Regions from separate parts of the Micromonospora sp. CNZ322 genome, predicted to be linked through region 3. Evidence: riboswitches for the same ligand, from Rfam matches in the RefSeq annotation. Region 3 holds a riboswitch; each other region holds the start of a gene.
The links. Region 3 has a riboswitch for cobalamin ahead of FB453_RS15015 (CbtB domain-containing protein). Riboswitches for the same ligand answer to the same signal wherever they lie in the genome.

Region 1 (6,069 bases), on a different contig from region 3:
TCGCTGCCGACGCGGAGCCGGGCGACATGGCGATGCGAGGCGCAGCGAGCGAACTGGTCCTCTACTTCTACGACCGCGTCCCGCTCGACGACCTGGAGACCACCGGCGACACCCAGCCGATGGAGCAGCTCGCGGACTGGGACCCGAACGCGTACTAGCCCAGTGAGCGCGCGATCTCGATCGCCTCGGCCTTGGTGAGGGTGCCCTCGAGCCGGTAGCTCACGTCGTTGTCCTGCCAGATCAGGGTCGAGGCGGCCAGTCGGGCGGTCTCCCTGCGGATCTCGCCCGCCCGGTCCACGTAGGACAACGCGTGTGGGCCGTCGACCCAGATGGCGAAGTCGCCGTTCACGTGAACCCAGTTCGCGCCCGGCGGGGTGACCTCCTTGTGAAAGGCCAGGTCGAGGTGACCGTCGAACGCGTCGACGCGCAGCGCGCCCCCGTCGTAGAGCAGCGTCGCCACCCGGTACCGGCCCGTGGCGTCCGGGTCGGCCACCAGCACCCGCTCCGGCGTGCCCAGCATCGTCGGCAGGCGGATCGGGAACCGCACCGCCCGTTGCGCCTCGTCCAGGGCGACGGTCCGCTGCCCGGGCAACGGCGACGCGGTGCCGGAGGGCTGCGTCGGGGCGGGCGAGGTGGCGATGCTGACCCCGGCGAAGCGCAGCAGCCCCGTGACGACGTCGGCGATCGCGGCCCGCGTCGGCGGCAACAGCGCCACCAGCAGGGCGATGAGCGCCACCGCGGCGAGCGACCGCCACCGACGCCGTCGTGGCGCGGGCGTGCCGAGTCGTACGCGGACGCGGGCGGTCACGTCGGGCGGATCGGGGGTGTCCAGCCAGGCGGACAGGTCGCGCAGTTCCCGTTCGAGGTCACCCATGCCGGACCTCCTCACGGTCGAGCAGGCCGCGAAGCTTCGCCAGCGCCCGGGACGTCCGCGACTTCACAGTGCCTCGGGGCCAACCCAGAGCCGCCACCGTCTCCTCCTCGGTGAGATCGAGGAAGAACCGGCAGACGATCACCTCACGGTCCCGTACCGGCAACTGTCGCAGGGCCTGCACCAGCGACGCCCGGCGCTCCCCGGCGAGGACCGCGCCGACCGCGTCGTCCTCGGCGATCTCGGACGTCGGGTCCGCTGCCGCCGCCCGCAGGACGAGCCCGTCGCGCCGGCCACGGGAGCGGTGCAGGTTGCGGGTCTCGTTCGCGACGATGGCGAGCAGCCACGACCGGAAGGACGCGTCACCCCGGTAACGGGACAGCTTCCGGTACGCCTTCACGAACGCCTCCTGGATGACGTCCTCGGAGTCCGAGCCCGCGCCGAGCAGCACCGCGGTCCGGTACGCGGACGCGGTGTGCCGGGCGACCAGGAGGTTGTACGCCTCCAGGTCACCTGCCCGAGCGCGGGTGACGAGCGCCTCGTCGTCCAGGGGAGCCTCCGTTCGGATCACACTCATGACACCGCCCACCCGCCGCGGGTTCCACAGGATTTCCCGACGCAGGTCAGCTCTCTCCCATCCGGCGTGCAGCGTATTGCCAGGAACCGGTGCTGCACTGGAGGGACGTCGAGGAGAGGGGCGGGGCATGAGCTGGTTCAACCGCCGGTCACGGGGTGCCGAGGCGACCCCGACGAAGCTGGACCGGGAGGCGACCCGCGACGACCTCGCGGCGCTGGAGGCGTTCGTGGCCACTCGGCGCGGGGTGGAGTTCTACCTGGAACCGGAGACGACGGCGACGGACACCACTGTGGTGGCGATCGCCCACGACGGCGAGTGGATCCGCCGCCGTACCGGAACGCCCCGCGCGGCCGGGGGCATCGCCCGCAAGCACGCGGTGCCGCTGTACGAGGCGGCGCGCACCGGCTACCCGGAGCGGATGCGGACCTGGAGCCGGGCCCACCCGGAACGCCACGCCCGCTGATCGGGGCGTCGAGCGGTGTCGGTCGTCGCGCGTGGCGTGTTCGGTCCCGGGCGTGTGTCGTTCGGCGCCTTTAGAGCTGAATCGTTGGCGACATCGCCGTACGTCCGGACCTGAAGCCGAGACGCGGACCGGAAGCCGAGGCGGCTGAATCGTCTACGACATCAGCTCCAAAGGGGCCGCGTGAACACTCCGCCCCCGGCCACGGGCCACTCCGCGAGGCCGGTCAATCAGTCCGCCCAGCCGCCGTTGCGGCGAGAGGCATCACCCGCACGCCGATATTTTCGCAGGTCAATGTGGTGGGCGTGGTCGGATGGTGGTGGGGTCCGCGTTGACCGGCGGCGCGGCGGTGTGGCAGCATTCGCGGCCTGACGGCAGTGAAGGAAGTCGGTGCGAATCCGACGCGGTCCCGCCACTGTCACCGGGGAGCGATCCCCCCTCGTGAGTCACGGCCGTGTGTCTGCGGTTGGAAGGCCGGGGGAGAGCGTCGATCCGGAAGCCAGGATACTTCGGCCGTCGGGACGTACCCCAGGGCGTGGACACCCGAGGAGGACCCGATGACGCACGGCGTCTCATTCATCGACGATTGTCGTCGTATTGCGCTCCAGGCAGCGCATTCCAAGGACACCGGCCACCGGCACCGCTGAGCTGATCGCCCGGCGCTGACCGGCCCCGACCCATGCGTCGGTGTGCCGTTCGCTCGGGCCGTCGTACCGGCTGACGCCGTACCCACCCGAATCGCCCCGGTCGCCCCCGTGAGGGCCCAGGGCGTCACTTTCCGGAGCCTGCCGTGCGCATCCTGCTGCTGTCCACCGCCGACACCGACCTGCTGGCCGCCCGCGCCAGCGGCGCCGACTACCGGCTCGCCAACCCCGCGCGGGTCGCCGCCGACGAGGTGCCCGCCCTGCTCGACGGGGTCGCCCTCGTCGTCGTACGCCTGCTCGGCGGTCGGCAGGCGTGGCCGGACGGCCTCGCCGCGGTGCTCGCCACCGGCGTGCCGACGGTCGTGCTCGGCGGCGAGGCGCTGCCCGACGCGGAGCTGATGGCCATCTCCACAGTGCCGTCCGGGGTGGTCACCCAGTCGCTGGCGTACCTGGTGGAGGGCGGTCCGGACAACCTGGGGCAGTTGGCCCGGTTCCTCTCCGACACGGTGCTGCTCACCGGGGAGGGGTTCGCCGCACCCGCGCCCACCCCGGCGTACGGCGTGCACGGCGAACACCCCGCCGACCCGGATCGGCCCACGGTGGGGATCGTCTTCTACCGGGCGCACGCCCTCGCCGGCAACACCGACTTCGTCGACGTGCTCGCGGACGCGGTCCGCAAAGCGGGCGGCAACCCGCTGCCGATCTTCTGCGGCTCGCTGCGCGGGCTGACCGCGGGCGCCGGCCCACTCGGACTCTTCGCCCGCTGTGACGCGCTGCTGGTCACGGTGCTCGCGGCCGGCGGCGCGGTCGCCGCGGACGCCTCCGGTGGCGGCGACGAGGACGCCTGGGACGTCGGTGCGCTGGCCGCCCTGGACGTGCCGGTCATCCAGGCGCTCTGCCTCACCAGCACCCGCGCGCAGTGGGCCGACAGCGACGCCGGCCTGTCCCCTCTGGATGCCGCCATGCAGGTGGCCATCCCCGAGTTCGACGGCCGGATCGTCACCGTGCCGTTCTCGTTCAAGCAGATCGACGCCGACGGGCTCTCGGTCTACGCCGCCGATCCCGAGCGGGCCGCCCGGGTCGCCGGGCTCGCGGTGCGCCACGCCCGGCTGCGGTACGTGCCGCACGCCGACAAGCGGGTCGCCGTGGTGCTCAGCTCGTACCCCACCAAGCACTCCCGGGTCGGCAACGCCGTCGGGTTGGACACCCCGGCCTCGGCGGTCCGGCTGTTCGCCGCGCTGGTTGAGGCCGGCTACGACCTGGGTGACGCGCCACCGCCCGACGACGGCGACGCGCTGATCCACGCGCTGATCGCCGCCGGTGGTCACGACGTGGAGTGGCTCACCCCGGAACAGTTGGCCGCCGCCGAGGCCCGGATACCGGGACCGACGTACCGGCGCTGGTTCGACGAGGTCCCGGCCGAGCTGCGCGGGCGGATGCGGGAGCACTGGGGTGAGCCGCCGGGCGAGCTGTACACCGAGGGCGGCGACATCGTGCTCGCGGGGCTGCGCTTCGGCAACGTGGTGCTGCTGATCCAGCCGCCCCGCGGTTTCGGGGAGAACCCGATCGCCATCTACCACGACCCGGACCTGCCGCCCAGCCACCACTACCTGGCCGCGTACCGCTGGCTGACCGCACCGGTCGCGGACGGCGGCTTCGGCGCGGACGCCGTGGTGCACCTCGGTAAGCACGGCACCCTGGAGTGGCTGCCCGGCAAGGGCCTCGGCCTGGCCGAGGACTGCGCGCCCGACGCGGTCCTCGGCGACCTGCCGCTGGTGTACCCGTTCATCGTCAACGACCCCGGCGAGGGCACCCAGGCCAAGCGGCGGGCGCACGCCGTGGTCGTCGACCACCTGGTCCCGCCGATGGCCCGCGCCGAGACCTACGGCGACCTGGCCAAACTGGAACAACTGCTCGACGAGTACGCGACAGTGCAGGCCCTCGATCCGGCCAAGGTGCCCACCGTACGGGCCCAGATCTGGGACCTGGTGCGCGCCGCCGAGCTGCACCACGACCTGCACGCCGAGGCGATGCCCGACGCGGACGACTTCGACGACTTCGTGCTGCACCTCGACGGGTACCTGTGCGAGGTCAAGGATGTGCAGATCCGCGACGGGCTGCACATCCTCGCCGACGCGCCCACCGGTGAGCCCCGGGTCAACCTGGTCCTGGCGGTGCTGCGCGCACCACAGATCTGGGGCGGCGCCCGGGCCCTGCCCGGCCTGCGACAGGCCCTCGCCGTCGCGTACTCCCTCGACGAGCAGGAGCTGCTCGCGTCGCCGGGACAGCGACTGGCACTGCCTGCGGCGCTGACCGACGTGGTGGACGGGCCGGCCGGCACCGCCGCCGACGCGATCGACCTCATCGAGGCCCTCGCGCGGCGGCTGGTCGTGGGCATGGAGACCCTGGACTGGGCAGTGGACACGGTTGACGCCGTGGTGACCGAGGTGACCGGTCGGTCGATCCCGGACGTCGCCGCGGTCCTGCACTTCGCCGCCACCGAGCTGGTGCCCCGACTGGACCGGACCACCGACGAGCTGACCAACACACTCGGGGCGCTGGACGGGAGGTTCGTGCCGCCCGGCCCGTCCGGCTCACCCACCCGCGGCCTTGTCAACGTGCTGCCCACCGGCCGCAACTTCTACTCCGTCGACCCGAAGGCCATCCCCAGCCGCAACGCCTGGGACGTCGGGGTGGCCCTCGCCGACTCGCTGCTGGCCCGGCACCTCGCCGACACCGGGGCGTACCCCCGCTCGGTGGGGTTGACAGTGTGGGGCACCAGCGCGATGCGGACCCAGGGCGACGACATCGCCGAGGTGCTCGCGCTGCTGGGCTGCCGGCCGGTCTGGGACGACCGGTCCCGGCGGGTGACCGGCATCGAGGTGGTGCCGACCGCCGAGCTGGGCCGCCCGCGCGTCGACGTCACAGTGCGCATCTCAGGGTTCTTCCGCGACGCGTTTCCGCACGTGGTGGCGCTGCTCGACGACGCCGTCCGGCGGGTCGCCGCCCTGGACGAACCGGCCGAGGAGAACTACCTGCGGGCGCACGTCGCCGCCGACCTCGCCGAGCACGGCGACGAGCGGCGGGCCACCGCCCGGATCTTCGGCTCCAAGCCCGGCGCGTACGGCGCTGGGCTGCTGCCCCTGATCGACGCCCGGACCTGGCGCAGCGACGCCGACCTGGCCGAGGTGTACGCGGTGTGGGGCGGATACGCGTACGGCCGGGGCCTGGACGGGCGGGAGGCGCGCGCCGACATGGAGCGCTCGTTCGCCCGGATCGCGGTGGCGGTGAAGAACCAGGACACCCGCGAGCACGACATCGTCGACTCCGACGACTACTTCCAGTACCACGGCGGGATGGTGGCGATGGTCCGCCACCTCACCGGCACGTCACCGCAGGCGTACGTGGGTGACTCGGCGATGCCGCACGACGTGCGTACCCGCACGCTGGGTGAGGAGACCCGGCGGGTGTTCCGGGCCCGGGTGGTCAACCCCAAGTGGATCGCCGCGATGCGCCG
Region 2 (6,069 bases), on a different contig from region 3:
GGCGACTCGGCAGTCACGAGGCGATCCCGGCCCTGCAACGGCTCCTCCAGGACCCCGATCGGCACGTCCGCGAGAACGCCGCGGAAGCTCTCGGCTCGGTCGGAGGGCCGGCGGCGGTCGATGCGCTGCTGGTGCTGGCCGCCGACCAAGACGCACAACTGCGAGTCCAAGCCGCGAAAGCGCTGGCGAAGGCGGCTGACTCGGATCCCCGCGTTGCGCCGCAACTCACGATGCTGGCACGAGACGGCGAGGCCGCAGTACGAGCGGCCACCCTCAGCGGACTCGCCAGCGCCGATCGCGGGCCATCACTCCGGGGGCGACTCCTGATCGAATTGGCGGACGACCCAGATCCACTGGTCCGTCAGCGCGTCGCGGTCGTGGCACGACACCTCGCGCCCGACGCTGCCCCGGACATCCTCCACCGGTATACCCGCGACCCCAACCAGACCCTGCGCCAACTCGCCGCAACCGAACTGGGCCGACTAACCAACCCCACCGCTCGCTGACCCGGCAGCCCACAGTCAGCAATTTGCTGGCGAGACTGTCGGGCGCCGCGGTTCCGGCCGCCCTGGTCGCGCTCGGCGCGTCGATGCACCGCACGGCGCCGTCGCGGGCCGAGCCGGCCGAGTTGGCCGAGCTGGCCGAGCTGGCCGTGATCACCGCGCTGAAGCTCGTCGCACAGCCGGTCATCGCGTACGCAGCCGGGCTGGCCTTGCACCTATCCGCGCCACAGTTGCTCGCCGTGGTGGTGTGCGCAGGCCTGCCGACAGCGCAGAACACGTTCATCTTCAGCCAGGAGTACGGCGTCGGCGAGGCGGTGGCCAACCGGGCGGTGGTAGTGACTACGACGCTGTCGCTGGCCACCCTGGCCGCGGCGGCGGCGCTGCTCGGGTAGGTCCGTCAGCTGACTCGTCCAGCAATCATGGTGAGTCACGCCGACCATGGCGCTGGCGGCCGGGTCTGCAGCCACGATCATCGCCTGATGATTCGGCGGGCGATCTCGATGCCGTACTGGCCGTGAGGGTGTACGGACGGCTAATGCGCCATGCGGCGGCAGATGTTCGCATCAGGTTGCGTGTTAGTAGAAGCCGCGGAAGATGCCTTCGCCGTTCGCATTGTCGGCAAAATCTTCCCAGTCCATGTTCGAAATCGTGAGGTTGTTTTGAACCGACCACATCTCGGACGGCAGGACTCGGAACGTGGCACCGTACTGCGGCCCCTTGCCCTGGTCCTCTAGATCTTCCACGTAGTCGTAGAGGTTGACTACCAGGATCGGCCGATCAGGGTGGGTCAGCGCCTTCGTGTCGACGAGGAAGGCAACGGCATGATTGAAATCCGCGGGCACCACCTCCAGGAGCTGCGACGGCGTGATCCCCTCGAACGCACGATCATCGACGAATGCAACGAAAGCGGTGAACCCGTCTTCTGTCTGCGGTTCAGCGATCGCCGCCTGAATCGCTGTCCATTCCTGTGGATGGGCAAAATCGGTACGGATGACAAGGGATACGTCGGAACTCTGGTGCCACATGCGCTCATCCACGCACGGGAGGATAGGCCACCGGCAGCTGAGCGGACGTCACCCAACTGACGGCCGGGAGCACCATGGCTGACATCTTCGGTGCCGCCGAAGAGGTCTCCACCCCGAAGCGCCTGGCCAGGGCGTTGACCGTGGGATCGGAGTCTCAAATGACGGAACCGCGGCCGACCCCAGCAAGCCCCCCACAACGCTTCACATCGACCTACAGCACACCTACAGGCATGGCGTTAGGCGGCCCGAGACGCCGGCCGGCACCAGCCATCCCGGCAGCAGGACGCCTGACCACTTCGACCTCTACTGGGAGGTCACGCCGCACCGCTCCACCGCATCACCACAAATCACAGCCATCGTCTCTCTCCGGCGTCGGTGGGCACTTCGGGCGCGGAGACCGCTTCGCCAACCTGCACCCAATCTGCTCCCAGTTACAAGGCCAGGCCCACCAACAGCTCCTTACCGCCTTGACCTGCGCACACTCCCCTGCCAGGCCACATAGAACCTTGTCGACCGCTGCGTAGAACCGAAGAGCACTCTGCGGAAACGAACGGCTCGGCTCAACCGGCGACGTCCACGACGACCTTGCCCTCGGCGGTGCCGCCGGCGACCAGGTGGTGGGCGTCCATGACCGTGTCGAGCGTGAACCTGCGCCCGTCCAGTCGGGGGCGCAGCGCGCCGGCGTCGGCCAGCGCCGCGATCTCGCGCAGGATGTCGCCGTGGTGTTCGCGGCCCCGCCCGGTGAGCATCGGCAGCAACGTGAACACGCCGGAGTAGGTCGCGCCTCGGAACGACAGCGGGGCGAGCGAGTGTGAGCCCCAGCCCAGCGCGCTGACGACGTGCCCGTGGTAGGTGCGCACCGCCGCGAACGAGGCGTCGAGCGTCGCGCCGCCGACGTTGTCCATGACGATGTCGAACCCCTCGCCGCCGGTGTACCTCTCGACGTACTCCTCGACAGTGCTCGTGGTGTAGTCGATCGGCACGGCGCCCAGGCTCTCGATCACCCGCATGCTCGCCGGCCCGCCCGTGGCGTACGCCTCGGCGCCCCGCGCCTGGGCCAGTTGCACGCCCACGTATCCGACACCGCCGGCACCGCCGTGCACCAGCACCTTCTGCCCGGCGCGGACCCCGGCCCGGTCGACGAGCCCCTCCCAGGAGGTGATCGCCGCCAGTGGCAGCGCGGCGGCCTCCCGCATCGAGAGGGTGTTCGGCTTGCGGGCCAGCAGCCGGGCGTCTACTGCGGCGTACTCGGCAAGCGAACCCTGGAGGTCGCCCACGCCCCCGCACAGCCCGTACACCTCGTCTCCCGGCTCGAATCCGGTCACGTCCGCGCCGACCGCCGCGACGACGCCGGCAAGGTCCAGGCCGAGCACCGCGGGCAGCTCGACCCGCGCGTGCGCGGCCTTTCCAGCCTGGATCTTCGTGTCGAGCGGGTTGACCCCGCTGGCGACGATCCGCACCAGCACCTGGCCGGGCCCGGGGGTGGGATCGCCGATTTCCTCGACCGTCAGCGGAACGTCGAACTCCCGCAGCACCGCAGCGCGCATAACCATCCACACTCTCCGTGATCGAGGCTTCACGTGGACGCTATCCGACCGGATAGGCGGCGGGGCGGGTTCCTCGGACCGCGCCAGCGCCGCCACGGGCGGACCGCGCACGGGTCAGTCGTCTTCGGCACCGTCGAGGAGCGCCCGCCGCAGCGCCAGTCGGTGCTTCCGGCGGATCTCCGCCTCCCGGTACCGTCGCCGGTCCCCATCGGTCTCCGGCAGCAGCGGCGGCACGGTACGAGGCTGGCCGTCGTCGTCGATGGCGACCATGACCAGGTGGGCGGTTGCCACGTCGGTGGGCGGCACCGCCCGGTCCCACCGGTCGGCGGTCACCTTGACCGCCACCTCCATCGAGCTGCGGCCGGCCCAGGTGATCCGGGCGTCGACGTGCACGACGTCACCGACGCGCACCGCGCGGAGGAACGCCGTCTCGTCGATGGCGGCGGTCACCGCCGGTCCGTCGGAGTGCCGGGCGGCGACCACACCGGCGACGGAGTCGATGAGGTTGAGGATCCGGCCGCCGTGCACCGTACCCATCAGGTTGGTGTGGTGCTGGTCCATGATCTGCGAAAGGGTCAGGTGCGACGCCGACGGCGCTCGGCCGGCGATCGTGGTGGTGTCGTGCACAGCGGTAGTCCGTCCCTCGGGAAACCACACCGCCGGGTCGCGGACACACGCTGACGAGGACCTGGCCGTGCGCCACACGCACGACCCGTCACCCGCTCAGCCCACCCGCGAGGCCGACGGCAGCGCACACGGTTGTGTACGCGGTGCCGGCAGGTCTTCGGACTCGCGGGCCTGACCGGTCGCGCCGGTCCCCTACTGGCCGTCGCTTCCCAGGCCACTGGCCCAGTGCTGATGACGGCGGTCGTTCCCACTCACCGCTGCGGGGCAGCCCCGGATTTCCACCGGGTTCCCTCTTACGACGCCCAGCCGGTCACGACGGGGCGAACCAGCGCCGCCGGCGAGCATAGCTGGCCAGGGAATGTGTCCACCCGGGGCGTCCCGCCGGGGCGGCGGATGGCCTCATCGTCAACTTTTGTCGTCTGAGGAAGAAGATCGCCACCTCTTGAAAAAAGTCTCGCGAGGGTGAGGATATCCAGATGCGTCGTCTCCCCCAGACTTGCGGGCGGGTGGTCTCGGGCCTCCTCGCACTCCTCCTCGCCTCGGCGGTCGCCCTCCTCGCGTCCGCCCAACCCGCCGCAGCTCACGGGACCTTGGCCATGTCCACACCGGCGAGCGGCGCCACAGTGCGCGAGCCGTTGACGTCGGTGCAGCTTTACTTCACCGAGAAGGCTGCCGCCAACGCGTTCTTCACGATCACCGCCCCGGGCGGCACCCGTGTCGACAACGGCTGGTCGCAGGGGGAGCCGAAGCCGCTGGACAAGCCGGTGCGCGAGTACTTCCTGGTCAACGGACAGTTCGAGCCACGCGAGTACACCACGGGGTTCCCCGCGGTGGTGTCCGTCGCCCACCTGCCCGCCAAGGGTCAGTACTCGGTGAGCTACCTGTCGGTCGCCTCGGACGGCGACACCGTGCGGGGCACCCTGACCTTCCGCTACGACGGGCGGGTGACGGCAGCGCCGAAGGGATGGAGCCCGCCGTCGACCCAACCGGACCCGGCGCTGGTGGCCGCCACCGAGCAGCACAACACGTCCGGGCAGGCCTCGGCGGTGCCGACCACCGCGGACGATCCGTCGACCCCGCCGGCTGCGGCGGCCCCGCCGACCGGGTCGACCGAGGAGAGCGGTCCTGGGGCACCGGCCTGGGCCGGCTGGGCGGCGGCGGTCGCGGCGGTCGGAGCGATGGCGGGGTTCGTCGTCTGGCGTCGCCGATCCGGCGGCACACCCACCGGCCGGGGCCGTACCTCGGCGGCGACCTCCGGTCGACGCGGCGGTGGCGCCCGTGCCATGAACAGGACCGGCACTGGCAATACCGTCGGCGGCAAGGTCGGCGAGGGCAAGACCGGCGGGGGCAAGGTCGGCGCGGCGAGCGGCGTCGTCGCGCGTACCGCGAGCGACAAGCAGCGGCCCGCCACCGTGCCGGCGGAGCGCAAGGGCAACACGGTCGTCACGGCCCGCACGGGCGTTGCTGTCGATCCGACGCCCACCGATCAGGTGACCAAGGCCCTCGCCAGCACGGACGGCGAGCCGGCGGTCGACTCCGGACCACGGCCCGACACGGACCTGGCCGCCGCGACGCCTGGGTCCCGGTTGAGCAACACCCACCTGGCGCTGTTCGTCGGTGGTCTGGTGGTGGCCCTGTTGGCCGGGTTCGGGTTGGCCCGTATCGGCACCGCCGACGAGAGCCCGGCGACCGGCAACGCACGACCGTCAGCCGGTGGACCGCCCGACTCGGGCCAGGTGGGCTCGGCGACCGACGGGCACCAACACCCGGCCGGTACGGGGCCGCACACGCATCGGGGTGACGACGCGACGGGCGCGACGCTGGCGACCGGGACGACGGTCAGCGCCGGCGGGTACACCCTGCAACCGCTGGAGCGGTCCCAACCGCCTGGTGTACGCGCGGACTACCGGTTCCGCATCGTCGGGACCGACCGGCAGGCGGCGACCCGCTTCGCTGTCGTCCACGACAAGCCGTTGCACCTGATCGTGGTGGGCCGCGACCTGTCCGGCTACCAGCACCTGCACCCGACGATGGCACCCGACGGCACCTGGAGCGTCCCCCTGACGCTGGCCCGACCCGGCGGCTACCGCGTCTTCGCCGACTTCTCCGTCACCGCGGCCGACGGCAAGCAGCAGCCTCTCGTGCTGGGCGTCGACCACACGGTGCCCGGCGCGCACAGCCCGACCGCGCTGCCGCCCGCTCAGGCGCAGGCGACGGCTGGCCCGTACACGGTGTCGATGACCGGCTCCCCGACGGTGGGGGTGACGGCGCCGATCCACTTCCAGGTCAGCGCCGACCCGACGGTCCCGGCGCAGTTGAAGCGATACCTGGGCGCGTACGGGCACCTGGTCGTCGTTCGTGAGGGTG
Region 3 (6,069 bases):
TGCGCTGAGGCGGAGCTGCCAGCGCGCACCCCGGCTGGTGAGCCGGACGACGGCCAGGGGCTCCACGTCCACCTGCCGGTACGTCGCCATCGGAAGACCGAGGGCGTGCACCACCGCGACCCGGATCACCAGTGGGTGGGTGACCGCGATGACGCGTCCACCGGCTTCCTGCTGCTCGTCCAGCCAGCCGCCGACCCGATCCCGCACGGCCGTGACGGACTCACCGCCGTGCGGCGCAGACTCCGGTGCGGACAGCCAGTCGTGCAGCGCCTGCGGCTGCGATTCAGCGATCTCCTCCAGCGACCGTCCGGACCAGTCCCCGTAGTCACAGTCGGCCAACGCGGTCTCGATCGTCGGCAGCAGGCCGAAGGCGTCGGCGGTCTGTCGGGCGGCCACCGCGGGGCTGGACAGGCAGGTGGCGTTGACGCCGAGGGGCCCGCGCCGGTCTGCGCCCGCCTGGGCCTGGGCGAGTGCGGCACGCAGGCCACCCTCGTCCAGGCCGTCGTCGGCGCCGCCGAAGCGGGCCCGGCGCAGAGCGGCGGTGTGACCGTGGGCGACCAGCCGAAGGCTGGTGCCGGTCACGTGCTCGGCAGTGCGGTGCCGGCCCGGTGACGCCGCTCGTGGTGCATCAGGGCCGCGAACAGCAGGCCGATGCCGGTCCAGAGCACGACCTGGGTGCCGAGCGAGGCCAGTCGGAAACTCCACAGCAGGGTCGCCGGGAAGTCCGCCGGAACCTCCTGGAAGGACGGCATCACCACGTACGACACTGCCGTGACCAGCAGGAACCCGCCCGTGGCCCCGGCGGCGCGCAGCCACGTCGGCGCCTGGGCACCGACCGACCGGTAGCCCAGCGAGCCGGCCCACACGGCCACCAGCCCGAGCACCACCATCAACAGGTAGGTGACGGTCCGTTGGTTGATGGTGGCCGGGTCGCCGACCGCCGGCGGGTTCGCCGGGTACTTGACGAACGGCACGATCACCGCGCCGAGCAGCGCCGCGCCGGCCAGCAGCAGACCCGCCCGCCCGTCGTCGTCGCCGCGACGCCGCCGGGACAGCAGGACGTACGCCGTGGCCAGCAGGCCACCCATCGCGGCCCCGAACAGGCCGGTGGCCAGGAACAGACCGCCGCGCTGACCCGTCCGGCCGACCAGGGCGTCCTCGTGATCGTGCGCACCGGCGGCGGGCTCACCGTGCGTCGCCGCCTCCTCGATGGCGATGGCTGCCTCGACGTGCGGTTCGCCAGCGACGTACGCGAACGCCCCGGCCAGCAGGCCGGCGATCAGGCCGGCCAGCAGCCCGCGGACGAGGACGGCGAGGAACGGGGGAGCGGCGGTGGTGTTCAGTGGCACGGGACGCCCAGCAGGTGCCGGCCGTCGTGCATCAGCTCGTGCAGGTACATGCCGCTGCGCGACACCGCCCCCTGGTCGAAGGCGACGAGGTACGCCAGCAGGGTGAGCACGGCAACGGTCGCCAGAACCGTCCACATTAGACGGACACTGCCAGCGGGATGCATTACCGGCTGGCTGGAAGCGGAGCTAGACATGAATACACGAACCTCCCCAGGGATGACGCGTCCCCATCGCAAGGCTGCGGACGACCGAGCGTCCTGGCTCGCGGCCCCCAGTTGTGGTTGGGGACCGCTCACAGTGGCGCGACCGCGCCGGATTCACACCGGCTTCCCTCGCGTCGCCGCAGATAGTGGGTCGACGGTAGCGGTGCCGCCTCGGGCGGTCAACCCGGACCCCGGGCACCGAACGCGGCACCCACCGGTCGGTCAACGAGCCGACCGAGCCGCAGGGTGCCGGCGGATTCGTCAGACCAAAAGGCGACACTGCCGCAAGCCGGTCGTAGCGCGCGTTCCGCGACTCGTGAACACTCTGTTACCGCTAACATGGTCAACCTGCCAGATCGGCTCTGTGGCTCCGGGTCGACCCGGAGGGTTTCGATCAGCGGCGGGGCGGGGTGCAGAGTGGACGAACACACAGGACGGGGCCGGTGACGACCGGCGAGGTTGCGCGACGACAGGGCATCGTCGACGCGCATCATCACCTCTGGGTCCGGGCGCGGCACCCACAGCCCTGGATCGACCCGCACACCATGGCCGCGATCGACGACGACTTCACGCCGGTCGAGCTCGCCCCGGCGACCCGGGCCGCCGGGGTCACCCAGACCGTGGTCGTCCAGTCCGTCGCCGTTCGGTCGGAGACGCCCGAGCTGCTCGGCATCGCGGCCGACGACCCCCTCATCGCCGGGGTCGTCGGCTGGGTCGACCTCACCGCCGCCGATGTCGACCGTCGCCTCGCCCGACTACGCAGGGCCCGCGGCGGCGAACGGCTGGTCGGGATCCGCCACCTGGTCCAGTCCGAACCCGACCCGACCTATCTCGACCGCGCCGACGTGCGGCACGGCATCGCCGCGGTCGGTGCCGCCGGCCTCGCCTTCGACCTCCTGGTGCGCCATCATCAGCTGCCGGCGGCCGCCCGGCTCGTCCGCGACCTGCCCCAGGTGCGGTTCGTCCTGGACCACCTCGGCAAGCCCCCGCTCGGGCGCGCCGATCTCGGTGACTGGCAGCGCGACCTGCTGGCGCTAGCGGCCGAGCCCAACACGACGGCGAAGCTCTCCGGCCTGGTGACCGAGGTGGACGGCCAGTCCTGGACGACAGCCGACCTGCGGCCCGCAGTCGAGCACGCCCTGGACGTGTTCGGCCCGGATCGGCTGATGTTCGGCTCGGACTGGCCGGTGTGCCTGCTCGCCACCTCGTACACCCGCTGGGTCACCGTCCTCGGTGACCTGCTGGACCCGCTGTCGGACGACGAGCGGGCCGCGATCTGGCGCCAGACCGCCAGCCGGGTCTACCGGCTGGCCCCGTCCTGAGAGGGCAGCGCCTTCCCAACTGGGGACATAGCATGTTATCGATAACACGCTGACGGCGGCAGCGATGTCGATGTGGTCGGACGTATGCCTTCGGGGGTGCAAGTAACGATGGCAAAACATGCTTGCAAGACCTTGGCAACATACGTGAATGCGTGGCAAGGTAACGCCTGATCGTGGGAAACATCCGACCTATCCCCAAGGGGTGTGTGGCCATCTAGCCGCACCACCGTCCGAGCGGGGTCGGTCGCTCACAGGCGTTCGGCTCGTCGGCGGGTCCCCGTCGGACGCCGGCGCCGCGCTTGGGGAGGTCAGGTCCGACGATGAGTAGCGCCGAGGCAACCGCCGGCACGCAGCGCGGCGAACTCAGCGACTGGTTCCGGGAACGGATCTCCCACGCCGTCTCCGAGTTCACCGCCGCGACCGCGCTGGTCGTCCTGTTCATCGCCTTGACCTTCGCGAGTCCCTACTTCCTGACAGCGGACAACCTCTTCAACATCGGCGCCCAGACGGCGGTGATCGCCATCATCGCCACGGCCCAGACGATGGTCATCATTACGAAGGGCATCGACCTGTCCGTGGGGTCCGTCGCCGCGCTCGCCGGCGTGTTGGGCGCGATGGTCGTGCGCGACCTCGGCTTCTCACTCTGGGCGGCGACGGCGGTCGCGATCGGCGTCGGCGCACTGGCCGGGCTGTTGAACGGCCTGCTGGTGACGGTTGCCCGGATTCCGCCGTTCATCGCGACGTTGGGGACGATGTCCGTGGGTCGCGGCCTGGTCTTCATCATCACCGGAGCGGTCGGCGTCTACGGCCTTCCCCGGTCCTTCCAACTGCTCGGCAACGGGCAGATCCTCGGCATTCCGTTCGCCGTGGTGATCACCGTCCTGGTCGCCGTCGGTGTCGCCTTCCTGCTCTCCCAGACCCGCTTCGGTCAGTACACCTACGCGATGGGCTCCAATCTGGAGGCGGCCCGCCGCTCCGGAATCCGGGTCGGACGGCACCTGACCGGGGTGTACGTGCTGGCCGGCGTGCTGGTCGGGCTGGGCGGCATGATCGCCGCGTCCCGGGTCAACTCCGGCCAGCCCAACTACGGGATCTCGCTGGAACTCGACGTCATCGCCGCCGCCGTCATCGGCGGAGCCAGCCTGTTCGGCGGGCAGGGCCGGATCGTCGGAACCATCATCGGCGCGTTCCTCATCGCCCTGGTCCGCAACGGCGCCGTCCTGCTCGACATCAGCATCCACTACCAGCAGGTGATCGTCGGCGTGATCATCTGGGCCGCCGTCTACTTCGACCAGTACCGCCGCCGGCGGCTGGAATCACGGGGTTGATATGCCATTCCGAGAGTCCGAACGAGGAAGGACACACACCATGGCACACACCACCACCAGCCGGCGGACGCGAGGACGACTCCTGCGCGCGCAGGCGATCCTGGCCGCGGCCGCGGCGACCGCCCTGCTCAGCGCCTGCGGCGGGGTCGAGGTCCGTGACGGCGGCGACGGCGCGACCAAGGACGCGAGCGGCCCGTTGAAGCTCGCCGTCGTACCCAAGGCGGTCGGGGCCGACTACTGGAACACGGTCAAGGCGGGCGCCGAGTGCGCCGCGCAGCGCGCCGGGAACGTCACCGTCCAGTGGGACGGGGTGACCACCGAGACCGACGTCGAGGGCCAGGTCAACCTGATCCAGAACTTCGTCACCAAGAAGGTCGACGGCATCGTCTACGCGGCGACCGACTCCAGCGCGCTGGCGCCGGCGACCGACAAGGCACTCAGCGCCAACATCCCGGTCGCCATGATCGACTCCGGCACCAGCCCGCAGCCGTCGAACGTGCCCCTCTTCGCCACCGACAACCGCGCGTCGGCGACCGAGGCGGCGAAGCTGCTCGCCACCGAACTCGGCCCCGGCAACCACGAGGTGGCGCTCGTCGAGTTCCAGCCCGGATCGCAGACCAACACCGAGCGGGTCGACGGCTTCAAGGCCGGCCTCGCCCAGTACCCCAACCTGAAGCTGGTCGGCCAGCAGCCGAGCCGCAGCGACGTCAACGAGGCCCGACGGGTCACCGAGAACATCCTCACCGCCAACCCCAAGCTCGCCGGCGTCTTCGCGGCCAACGAGCCGAGCGTGCTCGGTGCCGCCCAGGCCATCCAGGCCGCCGGCAAGTCCGGCAAGGTGGTCATCATCGGCTGGGACGCGGCCCCAGACGAGATCGCCGGGGTGCGCAACGGCCAGATCTCCGCGCTGGTCGTGCAGAACCCGTTCAAGATGGGCTACTTCGGCGTCGACAAGATGGTCAAGCACCTTCGGGACAAGGCGCCGCTGGCTTCGGCCGACACCGGCGTCACGTTCGTCACCAAGGAGAACATCGACTCGGCGGAGATCAAGGCGGTGCTCGAGCCCAGCTGCGCCAACCCGCCGGTGCAGTGATGGGCGCGCTCCCCACTGCCACCGCGGACAGCCATCGGCAACCCACCGACGCCGAACCGCCGGTCCTCGAAGCCCGCGGCATCGTCAAGCGGTTCGGGCACGTCGAGGCGTTGCGTGGCGCCGACTTCACGGTCCGTCGAGGTGAGGTCGTCGCGCTGATCGGTGACAACGGCGCTGGCAAGAGCACCCTGATCAAGACCCTGTCCGGTGTGCACCCACCCGACGAGGGCGAGATCCGGGTCGGCGGCCGCCCTGTCCAGTTCTCCACTCCGGTCGATGCCCGACGGGCGGGAGTGGAGACGGTCTACCAGGACCTCGCCGTCGCCGACGACCTCAGCGTGGCCGCCAACCTGTATCTCGGCCGGGAGATCCTCCGCTCCGGACCACTCGGCCGGCTCGGGCTGCTGGACAAGCGCGCCATGCGCCACGGCGCTGCCGCCGCCCTCGACGAACTCGGCGTACGGATCCCCCGGGTCACCACCCCGATCGCGATGCTCTCCGGTGGGCAGCGGCAGTGCGTGGCGGTGGCCCGCGCCATCATCTGGGCAACCAACGTGGTCATCCTCGACGAGCCCACCGCGGCCCTGGGTGTGGTCCAGACCGGGCGGGTGCTCGACGTCGTTCGGCGTGCCCGTGACGCCGGCATGTCGGTGGTGCTGGTGAGCCACAACATGCCGCAGGTGCTCGAGATCGCCGACCGGGTCGAGGTCTTGCGCCTCGGTCGGCGCGCCGCCCAACTCCGCGCCGACGAGGTCACCACCGACGATCTGGTCG

Region 1: another riboswitch for cobalamin. It lies ahead of cobN (cobaltochelatase subunit CobN); the one in region 3 lies ahead of FB453_RS15015 (CbtB domain-containing protein).
Region 2: another riboswitch for cobalamin. It lies ahead of FB453_RS25615 (acyl-CoA thioesterase); the one in region 3 lies ahead of FB453_RS15015 (CbtB domain-containing protein).

The regions. Positions count from the first base shown of each region.
Region 1 covers NZ_VITD01000002.1:530,124-536,192, reverse strand. The annotation lists gene FB453_RS07530 (maleylpyruvate isomerase N-terminal domain-containing protein) at 1-158, shown strand, start outside; gene FB453_RS07525 (hypothetical protein) at 155-874, opposite strand; gene FB453_RS07520 (RNA polymerase sigma factor) at 867-1,448, opposite strand; gene FB453_RS07515 (hypothetical protein) at 1,576-1,911, shown strand; cobalamin riboswitch at 2,264-2,440, shown strand; gene cobN (cobaltochelatase subunit CobN) at 2,699-6,069, shown strand, end outside.
Region 2 covers NZ_VITD01000012.1:196,037-202,105, reverse strand. The annotation lists gene FB453_RS25635 (HEAT repeat domain-containing protein) at 1-506, shown strand, start outside; gene FB453_RS25630 (AEC family transporter) at 530-895, shown strand; gene FB453_RS25625 (DUF6924 domain-containing protein) at 1,079-1,540, opposite strand; gene FB453_RS25620 (zinc-dependent alcohol dehydrogenase family protein) at 2,089-3,081, opposite strand; gene FB453_RS25615 (acyl-CoA thioesterase) at 3,190-3,636, opposite strand; cobalamin riboswitch at 3,834-4,047, opposite strand; gene FB453_RS25610 (copper resistance protein CopC) at 4,179-6,069, shown strand, end outside.
Region 3 covers NZ_VITD01000005.1:221,972-228,040, reverse strand. The annotation lists gene FB453_RS15025 (histidine phosphatase family protein) at 1-582, opposite strand, end outside; gene FB453_RS15020 (CbtA family protein) at 579-1,349, opposite strand; gene FB453_RS15015 (CbtB domain-containing protein) at 1,340-1,486, opposite strand; cobalamin riboswitch at 1,579-1,723, opposite strand; gene FB453_RS15010 (amidohydrolase family protein) at 1,996-2,874, shown strand; gene FB453_RS15005 (ABC transporter permease) at 3,195-4,202, shown strand; gene FB453_RS15000 (ABC transporter substrate-binding protein) at 4,243-5,295, shown strand; gene FB453_RS14995 (ATP-binding cassette domain-containing protein) at 5,295-6,069, shown strand, end outside.